4 regions of the Bradyrhizobium pachyrhizi genome follow, and region 2 is predicted to be linked to each of the others. Evidence: riboswitches for the same ligand, from Rfam matches in the RefSeq annotation. Region 2 holds a riboswitch; each other region holds the start of a gene.

Region 1 (4,210 bases), 2.6 Mb from region 2:
GCCAGCGCCAGTTGCGCGATCACGGCCTGCGCGGCAACGGGGCCGCCCTTGTCGCACAGCACCTTCAGACGGCGCAACGTCGAGACCGGCAAGGTCGAGAATTCATCCAGCCGCTGATCGTCGCGGCCATCGGCCGGCAGCACGACCAGGGCGATGCCGCGCTCCTTCGCCAGCCGATGCACCGCGGCCAACCCGTATGACCAATAGGGCTCGCCGCCGATCAGCCGCACCAGAATGCCGCGCGCGTGCGACAGCGTCCGCTCGATGTAGGTATCGACCGACAGCGCATGGCGCAACTCCGCGAGATTGGCGAGCCGCAGCGACGGCAACGCAGCGCGGCCGCGCCGCCAGCCGGCCGCGAAGGCAGCAAGATCGCTGTCGGAAAACGACAACACCACGAGATCGGCCGGATCCTGGCCGAGGTCCCTTGGCGTCGCGGTCTCCTCAAGGCCGCGGCTCTCGCGGAAGACGACGTGCATCAGACACCAAGCCGTGCCCTGATCGCGGCTTCATCGATGTCGGCATGTTCGCCGATCACGACGAGCTTCGACTGCCGCGCCCGGGCGCCCCAGGGCATGTCGAACTGATGCCGCACCCGCTCGCCGACCGATTGCACCAGCAGCCGCATCGGCTTGCCCTCGACCGCGATGTAGCCCTTGGCGCGCAGCACATTCTGCTCGCGCGCCAGCCCCTTGATCGAGGCGACCAGCGCGTCGACATCCGAAACTTCCGGAAGATCGATCACGACGGAATTGAAATCGTCGTGCTCGTGTTCCTCTTCGCCATCGTGATGCGACGGCCGCGCCGCGAGGTCGTTTTCCGCCGCCGCCTCGAGCCCGAGGATCACGCGTGCGTCGATCGTGCCGTCGACGACGGGCAACATCGGCACCTCGCGCGGCATCTCGGCCGCGATCACCTCTTTCGCCGCCTTGATCCCTTCCGCCCCGGCGAGATCGGCCTTGGTCAGCAGCACGATATCGGCACATGCGATCTGATCCTCGAACACTTCCGACAGCGGCGTCTCGTGGTCGAGATTGTCGTCCGCCGCACGCTGCGCATCCACCGCGGCCGGATCAGGCGCAAACCGGCCGGCGGCGACGGCCTCGGCGTCGGCGAGCGCGATCACGCCGTCGACCGTGATCCGCGAACGAATCTCCGGCCAGTCGAACGCTTTCAGCAGCGGCTTCGGCAGGGCGAGCCCCGAGGTCTCGATCACGATGTGATCGGGCTTCACGTTCCGCGCCAGCAACTGCTCCATCGCCGGGATGAAATCATCGGCGACGGTGCAGCAGATGCAGCCATTGGCGAGCTCGACGATATTCTCGGCCGGACAATTGGCGTCGGCGCACGACTTCAGGATGTCGCCGTCGACGCCTTCGCTGCCGAATTCGTTGACCAGCACCGCGAGCTTCTTGCCGTTAGCATTGCGGATCAGATGCTGGATCAGCGTCGTCTTGCCGGAGCCGAGAAAGCCGGTCACGACCGTGACCGGAATTTTGGCGAGCGTGTTCATTCTGCGGCCTCCGGCACGACGGGAAGAGGTGGAATGCGGGCGAGCGATTGCTTGCGGAAGATTTCCGGACGGCTGCGCCACGGCACGATGCCGTCGGGCGCCGCCGCATACGCGGAGGCACCGGCGATCACATCCGCGGCATTATCGGCGGACAGTCGGCCGTAGACATAGGACCAGCGCCCCGGCGCGCTGAGCGCGACTGAGCACCCTTGGCTGCAGGCCGACAGGCATGCGACGGGAACCAGATTGACGTCATCGGGCACGCCGGCCTCGACAAGCGCGGCATGCAGGCGTGCACCGGGCGCGAGCTCACCTTCCGCCGGCGTCTGGCCGGCGCGGCAGGTGATGCAGACATGAAGTGTAACGCTCATCGCCCTTCCTGGATTGACAGCGGGAAGCGATGAGGCACACGAACCGATTTTGGACAGGTTCGTTCCCCGTCGCGGAACACCCCGTCCGCCGGTTTCACAACATGCTGCGTTGGCAGGTCTCCCGGCTTGCGGAGCAGGTTTTACCCTTCGATGCCCACCTTCCCGACTCCATGGAATCAGTGGCTTGGGCATCTCTCCGGTCACGGTTGCGGGGGCGGCTGCGCTTCGGGCCCGATTTAGCGGAGCCCTATCGCATTCCCTCTTCGCCTGTCGTAGGACAGGAACCAACGCGGGACCACCATTCGTCCAAGCCTCGCACTTGTCAAGCCGAAGGAACGTGATGATTTCAGATGGAAACGACGCTGAAGACGGCACCGTCGGCACCGATCTTTCGCTGGACACGCGCCACGCGGACAAGATGGCGAAAAAAAAGGCCGCCCGCGACCGCATCATGGCGACCAAGAGCGGTGAAAAGGGCCTGATCATCGTTCATACCGGCGCCGGCAAAGGAAAATCGTCCTCCGCGTTCGGCATGATCGTGCGCTGTGTGGCGCACGGCTTTCCCTGCGCCGTGGTGCAGTTCATCAAGGGCGCCTGGGATACCGGCGAACGCCGCCTGCTCACCGGGCATTTCGGCGATCTCTGTCAATTTCACGCCATGGGCGAAGGCTTTACCTGGGAGACGCAGGATCGCGCCCGCGACATCGCGGCAGCGCAAGCCGGCTGGGAAAAGGCCAAGCAGCTGATCGCAGACCCGAGCCTGCGCATGGTCGTGCTCGACGAGATCAACATCGCGCTACGCTACGAGTACCTCGCGATATCAGATGTCGTCGACTTTCTGACCACGTCGAAGCCGCCGATGACCCATGTCGTGCTCACCGGGCGCAATGCCAAGGATGAATTGATCGAGATTGCCGACCTCGTCACCGAGATGACGCTGGTGAAGCATCCGTTCCGCTCAGGCATCAAGGCCCAGCCGGGCGTCGAGTTCTGACGGACATCACGATGGCGCGCGCATTGATGATCCAGGGAGCCGGCTCGGACGTGGGCAAATCGCTCATCGTCGCCGGCCTCGCGCGCGCCGCGCGACGACGCGGCCTGCGCGTGCTGCCGTTCAAGCCGCAGAACATGTCGAACAACGCCGCCGTGACCGTCGACGGCGGCGAGATCGGCCGCGCGCAGGCCTTGCAGGCCCTCGCCGCGGGCGTCGAGCCGCACACCGACATGAACCCGGTGCTGCTCAAGCCCGAAACCGATGTCGGCGCCCAGATCATCGTGCACGGCAAACGGATCGCCACCGCACGCGCGCGCGAATATGCCGCCATGAAACCATCGCTGATGGCCGCGGTGCTGGGGAGTTTTGCGCGCCTGAAGCAGCGCGCCGATCTGGTGCTGGTCGAGGGCGCCGGCAGCCCCGCCGAGGTCAACTTACGCAAGTCCGATATCGCCAATATGGGGTTTGCACGCCGGGCCGACGTGCCCGTGGTGCTGGTCGGCGACATCGACCGCGGCGGCGTGATCGCGCAGCTGGTCGGCATCAAGGCGGTGATCGATCCTGATGATGCCGCGATGATCCAGGGCTTTGTCATCAACAAATTCCGCGGCGATCCGACATTGTTCGACGACGGCTACCGCCTGATCGAAGAGCGCACCGCCTGGCGCGGGTTTGGCGTGCTGCCCTGGTTCGTCCGCGCCGGCGAACTTCCGGCTGAAGATGCGCTCGGGCTCGGCGAGTCGCGCAAGCCGGGCCAGTGCAAGATCGCGTTCCTTGCGCTGCCGCGGATCGCCAATTTCGACGACCTCGATCCGCTGAAGCTCGAGCCCGGCGTCGATCTCATGATGGTGCGTCCGGGCGAAGCCGTCCCGGGTGATGCGAAGCTCGTCATCCTGCCCGGCTCGAAATCGACCCGCGGCGATCTCGCCTTCCTGCGCGCGCAGGGCTGGGACATCGATCTCCTCGCTCATCGTCGCCGCGGCGGCCATGTCCTCGGCCTGTGCGGCGGCTACCAGATGCTCGGACAGAGCGTCGCCGACCCCGATGGGATCGAGGGTCCCGCCGGTGAAACGCGCGGCCTTGGGCTGCTCGATGTCACGACCACCATGACCGAACAGAAGACACTGACGCGCGTCAGCGCAGTGCATGAAGCGACCAGCCAGCCGATCAGCGCCTACGAGATCCATATCGGCCGCACCGACGGCCCGGATCGCGTGCGTCCTTTTGCATCGCTTGATGGCGCGCCGGAAGGCGCCATTTCGAGTGACGGGCGCGTTCACGGCAGCTATCTGCACGGACTGTTCGCCTCGGACGAATTTCGCAAGGCCTTCC
Region 2 (4,210 bases):
GGTGCCGACCTTCACCCACGTCGCGTACATGTCACGGATCGATCCCGAGAGCGCGGCTGAGGCCTATATCCGCCTGATCGGCTATGCCGGCGCCACCGGCGCGCATATGCACATCTGCCACTTCAACTCATCGAGCAAGACGGATATCGAACGCTGTGTTGCGCTGATCGCGAAAGCGCAGGCGCAAGGCCTGCCGATCACGGTGGAGGCCTATCCCTACGGCACCGGCTCGACCGTGCTGGCGGCGACCTTCTTCAGCGATCCGAAATTCGAAGAGCGTAACGGCCTCGGTTACGATTCGGTACAGCGCGTGACCGACGGTCACCGTTTCGGCAGCCGCGAGGAGCTGCTGGCGGCACAGGCCGAAGAGCCCTCGACCTTGGTGCTGTGGCACGTGCTCGACATCGAGAACAACGCGCATCATCGCGATCTGCTCGACATGGCGGTGCTGTATCCGGGCGGCGCGATCGCCTCCGACGCGATGCCGTGGACGCTGTCGGACGGCCGTCCCTACAGCGGCGACGCCTGGCCGCTGCCCGACGATGCTACCTCGCATCCGCGCTCGGCCGGCTGCTTCACCCGCTTCATCCGCGAATGGGTGCGCGAACGCAAGAAAGTGTCGCTGCTCGAAGGCATCCGCAAATGCGCGCTGATCCCGGCCGAGATCCTGTCGGCGAGCACGCCCGCGATGCGGGCCAAGGGCCGGCTGCAGGTCGGCGCCGACGCAGATGTCGTGGTGTTCGACTACGAGACGCTGAGCGATCGCGCGACCTTTTCCGCGATGAATCGTCCGGCGGAGGGCGTGCGGCATCTCGTGGTCAGCGGCCAGCCGCTGATCAGCGATGGTGTGCTCGATGTCGCGGCGCGTCCCGGCCGGCCGGTGCGCCGCCCCGTCACGGGGGGCTGAGGTGCCGGTCCCGATCCTGCTGGTCGCGGGCTTCCTCGGGGCGGGCAAGACCACGATCGTCAACCATCTGCTGGCGCATGCGCAAGGGCGGCGCATCGCCGCCGTGGTCAACGATTTCGGTGCGATCAATATTGACGCCGAGCTGATCGCGGGCGCTAGCGACGGCGTGGTCAGCCTGAGCAATGGCTGCATCTGCTGCACGCTGGAGGGCGACCTGCTGCGCACGCTCGCCACGCTGTTGCGGCGTGATCCGCGTCCCGAATTCATCGTGATCGAGACCAGCGGGATCGCCGATCCCGCCGACATCGTGCGCAACCTGATGGATCCCGTGATCTGGAAGGAGGCGCCGCTGGAGACGGTGCTGTGCGTGGTCGACGCGGCGCAGCCTGCGGCGGTGCTGAACGATGCTCTGCTGCGCTCGCAGCTCCGGGCGGCGGATGTGGTGGCGCTGAGCAAGGTCGATCTGGCCGACGCCGCCGCGTGCGCCGCGATCCGCGACGCCGTGCGCGCGGTGCGTCCGGCGGCCGTGGTGGTTGATGCCTTGCATGGCGAGGTGCCGGCCGCGCTACTGTTCCCGGCGGACCTCGATCATGTGTCGGCGCCGCGCGAGACCGCGCCGCGACGGCCGTCGTCGGATCGCTTCGAGACGCTGAGCTGGACCTCGGAGCGGCCCGTCGTGCTGCCGCGCTTGCAGCAGGCGATCGGCAGACTGGCGCCGAAGCTGGCGCGGGCGAAGGGATTGTTCGAGACGGTGGAACAGCCCGGGCGGCTGACGGTGTTTCAACTCGCCGGCGGCCGCGCGACCTTGGGTGCGGGCGGCGTGCCGTCGCCCGGCGTGCCGCGCACGCGCATCGTGTTTATCGCCGAGATGGGTGCTCTGTCGCGCACCGAGATCGATGTGATCATGCAGGGATGTGTCGACATCGAGTGATGTGAGCTTATGTTTCCGTCATCCTGAGGCACGAGCAGAGCGAGCCTCGAAGGATGGACGGCCCAGCTGTGGCCATGCATCCTTCGAGACGCCGCTTCGCGGCTCCTCACGATGACGGGATTACATCTCCGCGTCATCCGCGGATGCCGCTGTGTCATCGCCGCAGCTCCATCCCGCAAAGCATGTGTGCGACAATCGCATCGAATTGACAGCCTTGCCGGCACCACCTATCGTTTTTGCCGACGGTTCCCTTCGGGGATCAAAAGGGAATGCGGTGCGAGGGTAACCCCAATGCCGCAGCTGTCCCCGCAACTGTAAACGGCGAGCCTTTCGTCAATTTGCCACTGGGCCATCGGCCCGGGAAGGCGTCGACAGGCGATGACCCGTGAGCCAGGAGACCTGCCGTCAGTCGTGGTCACACGCGAGCACATCGGGCGGGGGCGTCCTGGTGGGATCGGAGCACTGCCTTTTGGGCAATGCGCCAGTCCGCGTTCGCGGTGACGTGCCACGTTACCGCGAGTCGTTTCATGTCTCCGTCCTTTCCCGTTGCGCGCAAATGGCGCCTCGGTCTCGTCTGCTCCCTGTCATCGCTGTTGTTGCCGGCCGAAGGCTCGGCACAAACGCCGCCACCAACCAGGCTCGATCCGATCGAGGTCGCGCCCTCGGTGACCGCCAAGCCGAAGCCTGCGGCGCGCAGCCGTGACATGGCCGCTGCGGCGCGGCCACGGCCGAGGCCCGCGACGATCGCAACAGCCGGCAACGCGCCGCGCGTCGCAGCGTCGGGCGCATCGGGATCGGCATCGCCGACGCTCAATGCCACCACGCAGGGCGGCACCGGCAGTCGTCTCAATCTGACGCCGCTGCAGACGCCGGCCAGCGTCGAGATCATCACGGCGCAGACCATCGCCGAACGCGGCCAGCACAATGTGCTCGATGCCGTCACCCAGGACGCGGCCGGGTTCGTCGCGACGCCGGCGCCTGGCAATGGCGGCCTGTCGTTCAGCACCCGCGGCTTTGCCGGCAGCAACTCGGTGATGACGTTGTATGACGGCACGCGCTTCTATATCGGCTCCGGCACCCTGACATTCCCCTATGACACCTGGTCGACGCAACGCATCGAAGTGCTGCGCGGCCCCGCCTCGGTGCTGTACGGCGAAGGCGCCATCGGTGGCGTCATCAACGTGATCCCGAAGAAACCGCTCAATACGCCCTATAATGAGGCCGAGGTCTCGCTCGACAGCAACATGACGCGGCGGCTGTCCGTGGACAGCACCGGTCCGATCGATCCCAATGTGTCGTACCGCATCAACGCTACCGGCAACATGTCGGACGGCTGGGTCGATCGCGACAAGACCTCGAACGCGGTAGTCTCCGCTGCCGTGCGGGTGCAGGCGTCGGACAATCTCGCCTTCACGCTGTCGGAGGACTACGGCGACCGCAGTCCGTCGCGCTATTTCGGCACGCCGCTGATCAACGGCTCGATCCAGGACGCGCTGCGCTTCAAGAACTACAATGCATTGGACAGCGCGATCCGCTATCAGGACAGCTGGACCCGGTTCAAGACCGAGTGGGACGTCGCCGACGGCGTCAAGGTCAACAACACGCTGTATTACCTGACCAGCGAGCGGCACTGGCGCGACATCGAGAACTACACCTGGAATCCGAAGACCCAGCTGATCGATCGGACGAGCTATATCGAAATCCTCCACGACCAGAAGCAGCTCGGCAATCGGATGGATGCGACCTTCAGCGGTCACGTGTTTGGACTTGCGAACCAGTTTGTCGCCGGCTTCGACGTCAACCGGATCGACTTCACCCACACCAATAACTCGCCCTATGGCGGCGCGTCGTCGGTCAATCCTTATGTGTTCGATCCCGGGTCGTTCTTCGCGACGACGCCGGCGACCACGCCGGGCTTCAATGCGATCGTCAATCAATACGCGCTGTTCGCCGAGGATCGTCTCTCGCTGACCGATCAATTGTCGCTCGTCACCGGGGTCAGGTATGATCGCCCCGAGGTGGACCGCACCGACTACAAGGCGCCGGCAAACAGTTTCGAGACGACGCTATCAGGCACGAGCTGGCGCGCTGGCCTCGTCTACGAGCCGATCAAGAACCTCGCATTCTATGGCCAGTACGCGGTCGGCGTCGATCCGGTCAGCAATTTGATCTCACTGTCGACCACGCAGAAAACGTTCCAGCTTGCGACCGGCAAGCAGACCGAGATCGGGGTCAAGCAGTCGTTCTGGGGCGGTCGCGGCGAGTGGACGCTGGCTGCCTACGAGATCGTCAAGACCGGGCTCACGATTCCCGATCCCGGCAACCCCACCGGCGGCCTGGCATTGCAGATCGGCCAGCAATCATCCCGCGGG
Region 3 (4,210 bases), 390 kb from region 2:
TATTCCAGGTGACGCCGAGATTGCCGGTGTAGCGCGACACCAGCGGTACGTCGTTGCCGGCCCACACGCCTTCGCGGAAGACGGCGCGGGTGATCGCCATGCCGCCGCGCAGGGTCACGCTGTCGCTGACCCTCAGCGAGGCGCTGGTCTCGCTGCCGTAGCGGCGGGTGGGGTCGAGGTTGGTGTTGTAGAACAGCACCGGGTTGAAATGGATCTCGTTGTCGAGATCCATCAGATAGACGCTGGTCTGGACCTGGAAGCGATTGGTCCTGACGCGGAAGCCGCCCTCGACGTCCTGCGAGGTCTGGGTCTTGAGCTGGAAGGTCTGCGGGATCGGGGCGAAGGTCAGCGGGTCGAATGACGGCCCTGATGCAACGCGCTCGTCGACATCAGGCGTGCGGAACGCGCGGGCCGCGCGGCCGAACACGGAGAAGGTGTCGGTCAGGCGATGCTCGACGCCGACATGCAGCGCGTATTGCGTCTCGTTGCTGTCGAGCGGCGCTGCCTGCGCATCGAACGCGAACGGCGCATTCGGGTCGTAGCGATCGCGCGCCGAGATGCTGGTGTTCTGGACCCGCGCGCCGTAGGAGAAGTCGGTCGTCGGCAACAGGCCCAGCGCATGTTGCCAGTAGCCGGCCACGGACCGCTGCTCGATATTGTAGATATGGAAGGGATCGACGCCCTGATAGGCGCCGCGCGCCTCACGGAAGGTCGAATCGTAATAGTCGATGCCGGTCAGGATCGTCGACGGCATCCCCAGCATCACGTTCTTGACGCTGAGCCGCGGTGTCAGAGACCAGGTCTGCAGCGCGGCGTCATTGTAGGTCGAGGCGAAGCTGATGGTCGGCACCCTGCCGAAGAAGCCGCTCTGCGTCTCGCGCTGCCGCCAGCCGCCGTCGACGATGAGGTCGACGCCGTTCATCAGCGACCTGGTGAAGCCGGCGGTGACGCTGGCGGTCTGCTGGTTGGCATAGTCGAAGGGCGTCGCGGCGCCGCGGCGGTCGGTGAGCAGCTCATTGACGCCGATCGACGGATCGACCAGCCGTCCGCCGGGCAGGCCGAGCTTCTGGTCGCTGCCGGTGACGGTCAGGAAGGCGGTGAGATCAGGCGTCGTGTAGTTGATGTTGCCGACGGCGTTGCGCTGGTCGAGCGCATTGTTGACGCGGTAGCCGTCGGACTTGATGCCGTTGCCGTAGAACGAGGTGGACCACGGTCCGGAGTTGAGCGCCGCGGAGACCGCGGCCATGCGGGTGTTGAACGAGCCAAATCCGGCCTCGGCGCGCATCGTCGTCGGCGGGCCGCCGACGCCGGTCTTGGTAATGATGTTGACGACGCCGCCCACCGCGTTGTCGCCGTAGAGCACCGCGCCGCTGTTGCCGCGCGTGATCTCGATGCGCTCGATCGAATCGAGCGGGATCGTGGTGAGGTCGAAGCCGGCCTTGTCGACGTCGTTGAGGCGGCGGCCGTTGAGCAGGAACAGCGTGTTGTCGGTCGCGAAGGCGCCGAAGCCGCGCAGGTCGACCGAGGTCTTGGCGCCGTTCGGTCCGCCATAGGGCGTTTGCAGCTGCACGCCTGGCACCTGCGCGAGGATCTCGGGCAACGACTGCACCGGCGAATGGGCGATGTCGTCGGCGGTGATCACGGCCGAGGAGGAGCCGACAATGCCGGCGAACTGGCGGCCGCCGCCGGTGCCATCCGTTCCGGTGGCCGCGCCGGTCGCTGTCGTGCCCGATCCGCTGCCTGTGTCGTTGCCTTGCGAGGTGCCCGGCGCCGGGCGTCGCGGCGCCGGCGCTTCGTCAGCGGCCGGCCTGGCGCGCGTGACGTTCTGGTCGCGCGGCTTGGTGACTTCGATCGCCGGCAGCTGATCGGGAGCGGGTGCCTGCTGCGCCCGCGCGGCGGAGAAAAGGATTGCCGGCGCGATCATCGTCGACGCGAGCAGAAGCGCGCGGTGTCGCCGATGGAAAGGGAAGGAGAACATAAGCGAGGTCTCGGTAACGTCAGTGGCACGTCACCGCGAACCAGTCTCACCATCGTGCTCACAGCATCAGGTGAAGCTCATGCCTGTACTCCCCGACCGGCAGCATCGCGTGTGATCACGGCTGACGGCAGGTCTCCTGGCTCGCGGGTCGTTACCCTTCATCGCCTTCCCGGGACCGAGATTCCCAGTGGCCTGTGACGAAGGATTCACCGCATACAGTTGCGGGGGCAGCCGCGGCGTTGGGGAAGTTTCCCCGTACCGCATTCCCTTTTCATCTCACGAAAGAACCGTCATGTTCATCTAGGGTTCGGCCGGGTAGCAAAGTCAATCCGGCGGAAGTCGGGCAATGGCCGGGCGGCCACGGTTTTTGCCGAGTGTCGCTTGTCTGCCACGGCGATCGCTGTAAGACCATGGATCCAATGAGCGTGCAGGATTTTGCCTTGGCGGCCGAGGTCGCGGCGCGGCGCCGGTGGGGCGCCACCGCGGCGCTGCTCGCGCTCGTGGCCCTGCTGTGCGTGCTCTCGCTCGGCATCGGGCCGGTGCGGCTGTCGCCGCTCGCGGTGATCGAGGCGCTGTTCGGCGGCGGCAGCGATGTGGCGCAGGTGATCGTGCGCGAGATCCGCCTGCCGCGCACCATCCTGGCATTCGCGATCGGCGGTATTCTCGGGCTGTCGGGTGCGTCGCTGCAAGGGCTGCTGCGCAATCCGCTAGCCTCGCCGTCACTGTTCGGCGCGCCGCAATCGGCCGCCTTCGGCGCGGTGCTGGTGATCGCGCTGGGCCTCGCCGATGTGCGTTCCTACGCGCTGCCGGTGGTGGCGATCATCGCCGCGTTCGGCTCGGTGTTCGCGCTGCTTGCGATCGCCGGCCGCAACGCCGGACTGCTGATCCTGATCCTCGCCGGGCTCGCGATCTCGAGCTTTGCGGGAGCGGCGACGGCGCTGGTGATGAACCTCTCCAGCAATCCCTTCGTGGTGCTGGAGATCGCGTTCTGGCTGCTCGGCTCGCTGGAAGACCGGAGCTTCCAGCACGTCGCGCTGGCGCTGCCCTTCATCGTCGCAGGCGCCGCCATCCTGCTCAGCCAGGCGAGCGCGTTCCGCGCGCTGACGCTCGGCGAGGAGGCGGCGCAGAGCCTCGGCGTCGATGTCGGGCGGTTGCGGCTTTTCGTGATCACGGGCGTGGCGCTCGGCGTCGGCGGCGCAGTTGCCGTGACAGGCACGATCGGTTTCATCGGCCTCGTTGCGCCGCATCTGATGCGTCCCGTGATCGGTCACGATCCGGCGCGGCTCTTGGTGCCGAGCGCGCTCACCGGCTCGGCGTTGCTGCTCGCCGCCGACATCGCGGTGCGCATCATCCCTTCGACCTCGGACATCAAGGTCGGCGTGCTGACCTCGATCATCGGCGTGCCGTTCTTCCTCTATCTGATCATGCGCGAACGCCGCGCGCTCGGCGGAGGCGTGGCATGACGCTGCTCTCCGCTACCGCGCTCAATGCTTCGCTCGGCAGCCGCGAGGTGCTGCACGATGTCTCGCTGTCGCTGCCATCGGGCCATCTCGTCGCGCTGATCGGGCCGAACGGCGCTGGCAAGACCACGCTGCTGCGCGCGCTGGCCGGGCTGATTCCGTCGGGCGGCGAGATCCGGATCGGCGGCGATGCGCTGGCCTCGCTGCCGCTGCGCGAGCGCGCGAAACGTTTCGCCTATCTGCCGCAGGGGCACATGGTGCACTGGCCGCTGCCGGCGCGCGATATCGTCGCGCTCGGCCGCTATCCGCACGGCGCGACCGATCCGGCGCGGCTGTCGCAGACGGATATGGAGGCGGTGCTGCGCGCGATGCAGGCGGTCGACGTCACTGAATTCAGCGATCGCCGCGTCACCGAACTCTCCGGCGGCGAACGCAGCCGCGTCGCGCTGGCCCGGGTGCTCGCGGTGGAGGCGCCGGTGATCCTCGCCGACGAGCCGACCGCCTCGCTCGATCCGCGCCACCAGATCGACGTGATGCAGAAGCTGCGCAACGTCGCCGATACCGGTGTGCTGGTGATCGTGGTGACGCATGACCTGGGACTCGCCGCGCGCTTCGCCGATCATGTTCTGGTGCTGTCGGAGGGACGGCTGGCCGCGCAGGGCGCGCCTGTCGACGCATTGTCGGAGGCGGTCCTCGCCAGCGTGTTCCGGGTCAGCGCCTATCGCGCCGAATTTCAGCGCGAGGCGGTCATCGTGCCGTGGGCGGACGTGTG
Region 4 (4,210 bases), 2.6 Mb from region 2:
TCACCGGCTTTGTGGTGAGCGACTGCGCATACTGCCACCATTCGACCGTCATCGGTTTCGGACGGGACACGTCGCCGAACAGGATCGGCGGCCTGACATAGCGCGAGCCGTAGGACTGCACCCAGGCGTTCTCGGTGAAGACGAATCCTAAGAGCTGCTCACCGAAGTACTGCACCATGTCGTTGCGCTCGAACTCGCCATGGACGAGGACGTCGAGGCCGATGCTTTCCTGCCAGCGCACGGTGCGTGCCGTCTGGTTTTGCAGGAAAGTCTTGTAGGCGGTATCACTCAGGTCTCCCTTGGCGTGCGAGGCGCGCGCCTTCCTGATTTCCTGGGTCTGCGGGAAGGAGCCGATTGTTGTCGTGGGGAAAGCTGGCAGGTTGAAGCGCGCATGCTGCACTGCGGCTCGTTTCTCGAACCGACTGGCGCGCCGGCGCACTGCCTCGTCGATCCCGGCAATACGGCTTGCCACCTTCGCGTCGTGAATGCGCGGCGAGGTCTTGCGCGCTAACGCGGCGGCGTCGGATGCCTTCAAGTCCTTTGCGATCGACCTGCGCCCGCTTGCGAGCGACCTGCCGAGCGCGGCCAGCTCTTCGATCTTCTGCACGGAGAAGGCCAGCCAACTCTTCACCTCGGCGTCGAGCTTGACTTCCAGCGCGAGATCGATCGGTACATGCAGCAGCGAGCACGAGGGCGCGATCTGCACGCGGTCGTTGCCGAGCTTTGCGACGACTGGCTCAAGCCGGTCGAGAATTCTGCTCAGATCGGCACGCCAGATGTTGCGGCCGTCCAGCACACCGAGCGAGACGACGCGGTCGGTGGGCAGGCGAGCGAGGTCGTCGAGCTGCTCGGGCGCGCGCACCAGGTCGAAATGCAAACCGGCCACGGGAAGCGCGAACGCCGTGTCGCGGTTCTGGCCGAGGCCGCCGAAATAGCTCGTCAGCATGATCTTGATCTGCGGCACAGCCCTGGCGATTTCGGCGTAGGCACGCCGCAGCGCGTCATGAGCTGCCTCGTCGAGATCCAGCACCAGACAGGGCTCGTCAATTTGAACCCATTCCGCGCCGCTTCTGGCAAGCTCCCGCAGCACCTCGGCATAGACCGGCAGCAGTCGGTCCAGCAGCGACAGCGGCTCGAAGCCGGCATCCTTGCTCTTGGCGAGCTTGAGGAAGGTGACGGGACCGACCAGCACAGGTCGGGTCTGGTAGCCCAGCGCCTTGGCTTCCTCATATTCCTCGATCGGCTTGCGCGAGACGAGACGGAATTGCTGATCCTTCGCAAGTTCCGGAACCATATAGTGATAGTTGGTGTCGAACCACTTGGTCATTTCTTGCGCCGGCACGCTTTGGCCATGATGGGCGTTGCCGCGGGACGCATCGTGCGGGTCGCCTTGGACATCACCCTGGGTGCCACGCGCCATTGCAAAATAGGTCGCAAGCGGTATCGAGCCGCTGGTCCAGCCATAGATCGGGGCAATCGCTCCAACCATCACCGAGGTGTCGAGCACCTGGTCGTAGAACGAGAAATCGTTCGACGGGATCACCGAGACACCGAGCTTTTTCTGCCGCGCCCAGTTGGCGGTGCGCAATCCGATCCCGGCTTCGATCAATGCCTTCTCGTCCGATGTGCCGGACCAGAAGCTTTCGAGCGCAAGCTTGAGCTCGCGGCGTGGACCGATGCGCGCCGTACCAAGAGTTGCGACCGCAAGTGAGGAGATAGATGTAGAGGACATTGGCTTAACCCCAAATGGGGGCAAAGGCCGTGGTGACACGTCTGGACTCCGCAAGGCGCGTTGAGCGCAAACGGGTCGCAACCGCACCACCGGGACACCCCGCCCGTGGACGTTAATGTTGCCGAGGCAGGTCTCCTGGCTCGCGGGTCCTAGCTATCGTCCGGCCTTCCCGAAGCTTGCGCTTCAGTGGCTGAAATGGACGATGGCTCGCCGCTTACAGTTGCGGGGGCAGCGCCGGCATTGCTTCGTTCCGAAGAACCTGCGCACCGGCTTCCCTCTTAGCTCCAGGTCAATCGTGATCTGGAGAACCTCAACGGTTTCGATTACCTGCAACGGAGGGAGTGCGTCAACCCTCAGAAACTATGGTTGTTGCGGCATCCCAACGGGAATGATGCTCGGTACAACCGAAGAATAGAGTGACTTGTAGTGGTGCAAACCCAACGATCGCATAGAGTTCTGCGCGCTTCTGCATGCTTTCGACAATCTCGTGCGCGTCGCCATCACGTGAAATAGCGGCATAAAGTCTGTTGCACCCTGCTGGCACCCCCAACGCGGACACTGGCCAATGACCGTCGCGCAACCGATGGCCTCAAACTCGGCGGCCGTGCAGAAGGGCGTCTTGCGGGCGAGAGGGCCCTATCCTGCCGATGTCGGAAGCAGTGATGGAGCGCCCGCCGGTGCTGGCGGCCTTCCCACGCCTCAGTATGAAAGCCGGACCAGCTCATTCCGAGCGGAACTAAAATTCGGCTCGAAGCGCTCGGATACGCTGTCGACCCAGAGGCGGAGTATCCAGGCAGGCTTATGTTCCATAACAAGGCGTTCGAACCGTTTGCGGCTGGTGCCCTTCAGATCATCTCCGGCACGCGGATCTTCACTTCGAGGTCACGGTCCAGTTGTTGAAATTGAAGTTCATTCCCCCAGGAGAGGAGGTGATCTCGACTCCGTATTGGACGCTACCGACGTTTATGTCGCCAAAATAGCCCGTCGACTTGATCCACTGCAGGATACTCTTGATGTCTACTGTCCCGCTGTTGGTCTTCGAAGTGCACAGGAGTGAGATGACCTTGTGACCATTGAAGCCCTCAAACACGTTCCAAGTCGCCCCGCCTGCATTGATATTGCGGTAAACCGGGATCGCTGCCCCGGAAGGGGCATAGTGATATGAAATCGGCTTTACGTTGCCGCTACCGTCCGAGTTTCCGGTGTAGTTTGTCCAGAGCATGATCTCCTGCTGGTTTGAGTTGCCCCAGATATCGTAGGCGGCGTCCCAAGCGCCACCAGCAGGAACCTCCTGATTGAAGTTCGAGCTCAGAGTGTTGATTGAACTGAGCGGTTTCCCGATATTGAAGGACTCGTGCGGATAGCTCTTGATGCCTTTCGTATTCGGCTGGTTCGACCATACGCTCCACTGGTTCGAGTCACGCACCGAAATCGTTTGATGCCCAGCGCCAGCGCCCCATACATCGTTGTTCCAGGAATACCCGTTGCGCGAGAAGTTCCCGTACGGAGCGCTCGAACTCCAAATCGGAGGCTTTGCCGCTACAGGCGCGGCGGACGATGACCTGATTTCATTCACAGTCTGGCTAAATAAGTCATGATTCTCCTGTGTGCTGACGTCCCAAAATTCCGGCCCGCGCGAGCCGGCACCGTTTATCCGATTGGATTCCATGGGGCTCTCCTTGCTCTTATAAGCGACAAAGCCTCTTGCCGATCGGCTCATCGCCTACCTGGGTTCGCGACCAAGCTCAGTCATCGCCGGCATTTGCGTCTACAGACCAAGGTCGAATGTAGGCAGGTTAGCTTTCGAGAAGCTGACTAGAACCGCGGCACTGAGCAGTTGAATCGTTGAAATTGACTTGATTTGGCTGAAGGGTTTGGACGGCGCACGCCATTTTTACGCGCGCCTTCTCGGTTGTGAGCATCCAGTTGACGCGGGCGGGCTTGACATTGCGTTCGTTTCTCCGGGCGACGAGCCGGGGAAGACTATCGATGCGCCTACCAAGTCACGCGTTGGATTCCAGTCAGCTGGAAAGCCCCGCGGGGACTTTGAGGCAGGATTTGTAAAAATGAACATTTTCGGTTGGATTTTGCATATGCCGGCGATCGTTTGGCCGCCTTACATTGAAGAATAGACGCATTCGCGTTCTTTACGTTCTTGATGTCGAAACTCCGTACCAGTCTCGCGGATTGCCTCACGTTCCAGGCGGAGGGCCGGGGCAGGTCCGCGTGAACCGAAGCCATCGCGGCGCTCGGTCTTGGTGCGCGAGAAGTTTGGGGAGATCGGCGAACACGATATCGCTGTCTTGTCGCATCCCGCCGGTAGAGAAGACTGCTACGCGCTTCGGATCGATTTCGGACAAGTTAGCGATCTTGGGCTTAATCCTATTCTCGTCGCATTTCGTGCCGCTTGCCGGTCCAGCATCCGCCAATACGCGCGAAGCCGCAATGGCGTGCAGGGGCCAATCAGAGGTCGCGGCC

The links. A riboswitch is a leader RNA that binds a small molecule or an ion and turns the genes downstream of it on or off. The one in region 2 is predicted to bind cobalamin.
Region 1: it holds a riboswitch for cobalamin, as region 2 does, so the genes downstream of both, QA639_RS16910 (DUF1636 family protein) here and QA639_RS05030 (TonB-dependent receptor) in region 2, are expected to answer to the same signal.
Region 3: it holds a riboswitch for cobalamin, as region 2 does, so the genes downstream of both, QA639_RS03285 (TonB-dependent receptor) here and QA639_RS05030 (TonB-dependent receptor) in region 2, are expected to answer to the same signal.
Region 4: it holds a riboswitch for cobalamin, as region 2 does, so the genes downstream of both, metE (5-methyltetrahydropteroyltriglutamate--homocysteine S-methyltransferase) here and QA639_RS05030 (TonB-dependent receptor) in region 2, are expected to answer to the same signal.

The regions. Positions count from the first base shown of each region.
Region 1 covers NZ_CP121667.1:3,698,316-3,702,525, reverse strand. The annotation lists gene cobN (cobaltochelatase subunit CobN) at 1-479, opposite strand, end outside; gene cobW (cobalamin biosynthesis protein CobW) at 479-1,513, opposite strand; gene QA639_RS16910 (DUF1636 family protein) at 1,510-1,884, opposite strand; cobalamin riboswitch at 1,979-2,188, opposite strand; gene cobO (cob(I)yrinic acid a,c-diamide adenosyltransferase) at 2,225-2,878, shown strand; gene QA639_RS16900 (cobyric acid synthase) at 2,890-4,210, shown strand, end outside.
Region 2 covers NZ_CP121667.1:1,126,267-1,130,476, forward strand. The annotation lists gene QA639_RS05020 (amidohydrolase family protein) at 1-907, shown strand, start outside; gene QA639_RS05025 (CobW family GTP-binding protein) at 909-1,838, shown strand; cobalamin riboswitch at 2,065-2,259, shown strand; gene QA639_RS05030 (TonB-dependent receptor) at 2,366-4,210, shown strand, end outside.
Region 3 covers NZ_CP121667.1:740,029-744,238, forward strand. The annotation lists gene QA639_RS03285 (TonB-dependent receptor) at 1-1,924, opposite strand, end outside; cobalamin riboswitch at 2,088-2,285, opposite strand; gene QA639_RS03290 (FecCD family ABC transporter permease) at 2,398-3,441, shown strand; gene QA639_RS03295 (ABC transporter ATP-binding protein) at 3,438-4,210, shown strand, end outside.
Region 4 covers NZ_CP121667.1:7,333,750-7,337,959, reverse strand. The annotation lists gene metE (5-methyltetrahydropteroyltriglutamate--homocysteine S-methyltransferase) at 1-1,732, opposite strand, end outside; cobalamin riboswitch at 1,841-2,060, opposite strand; gene QA639_RS34600 (glycoside hydrolase family 12 protein) at 2,604-3,401, opposite strand; gene QA639_RS34595 (hypothetical protein) at 3,589-3,864, shown strand.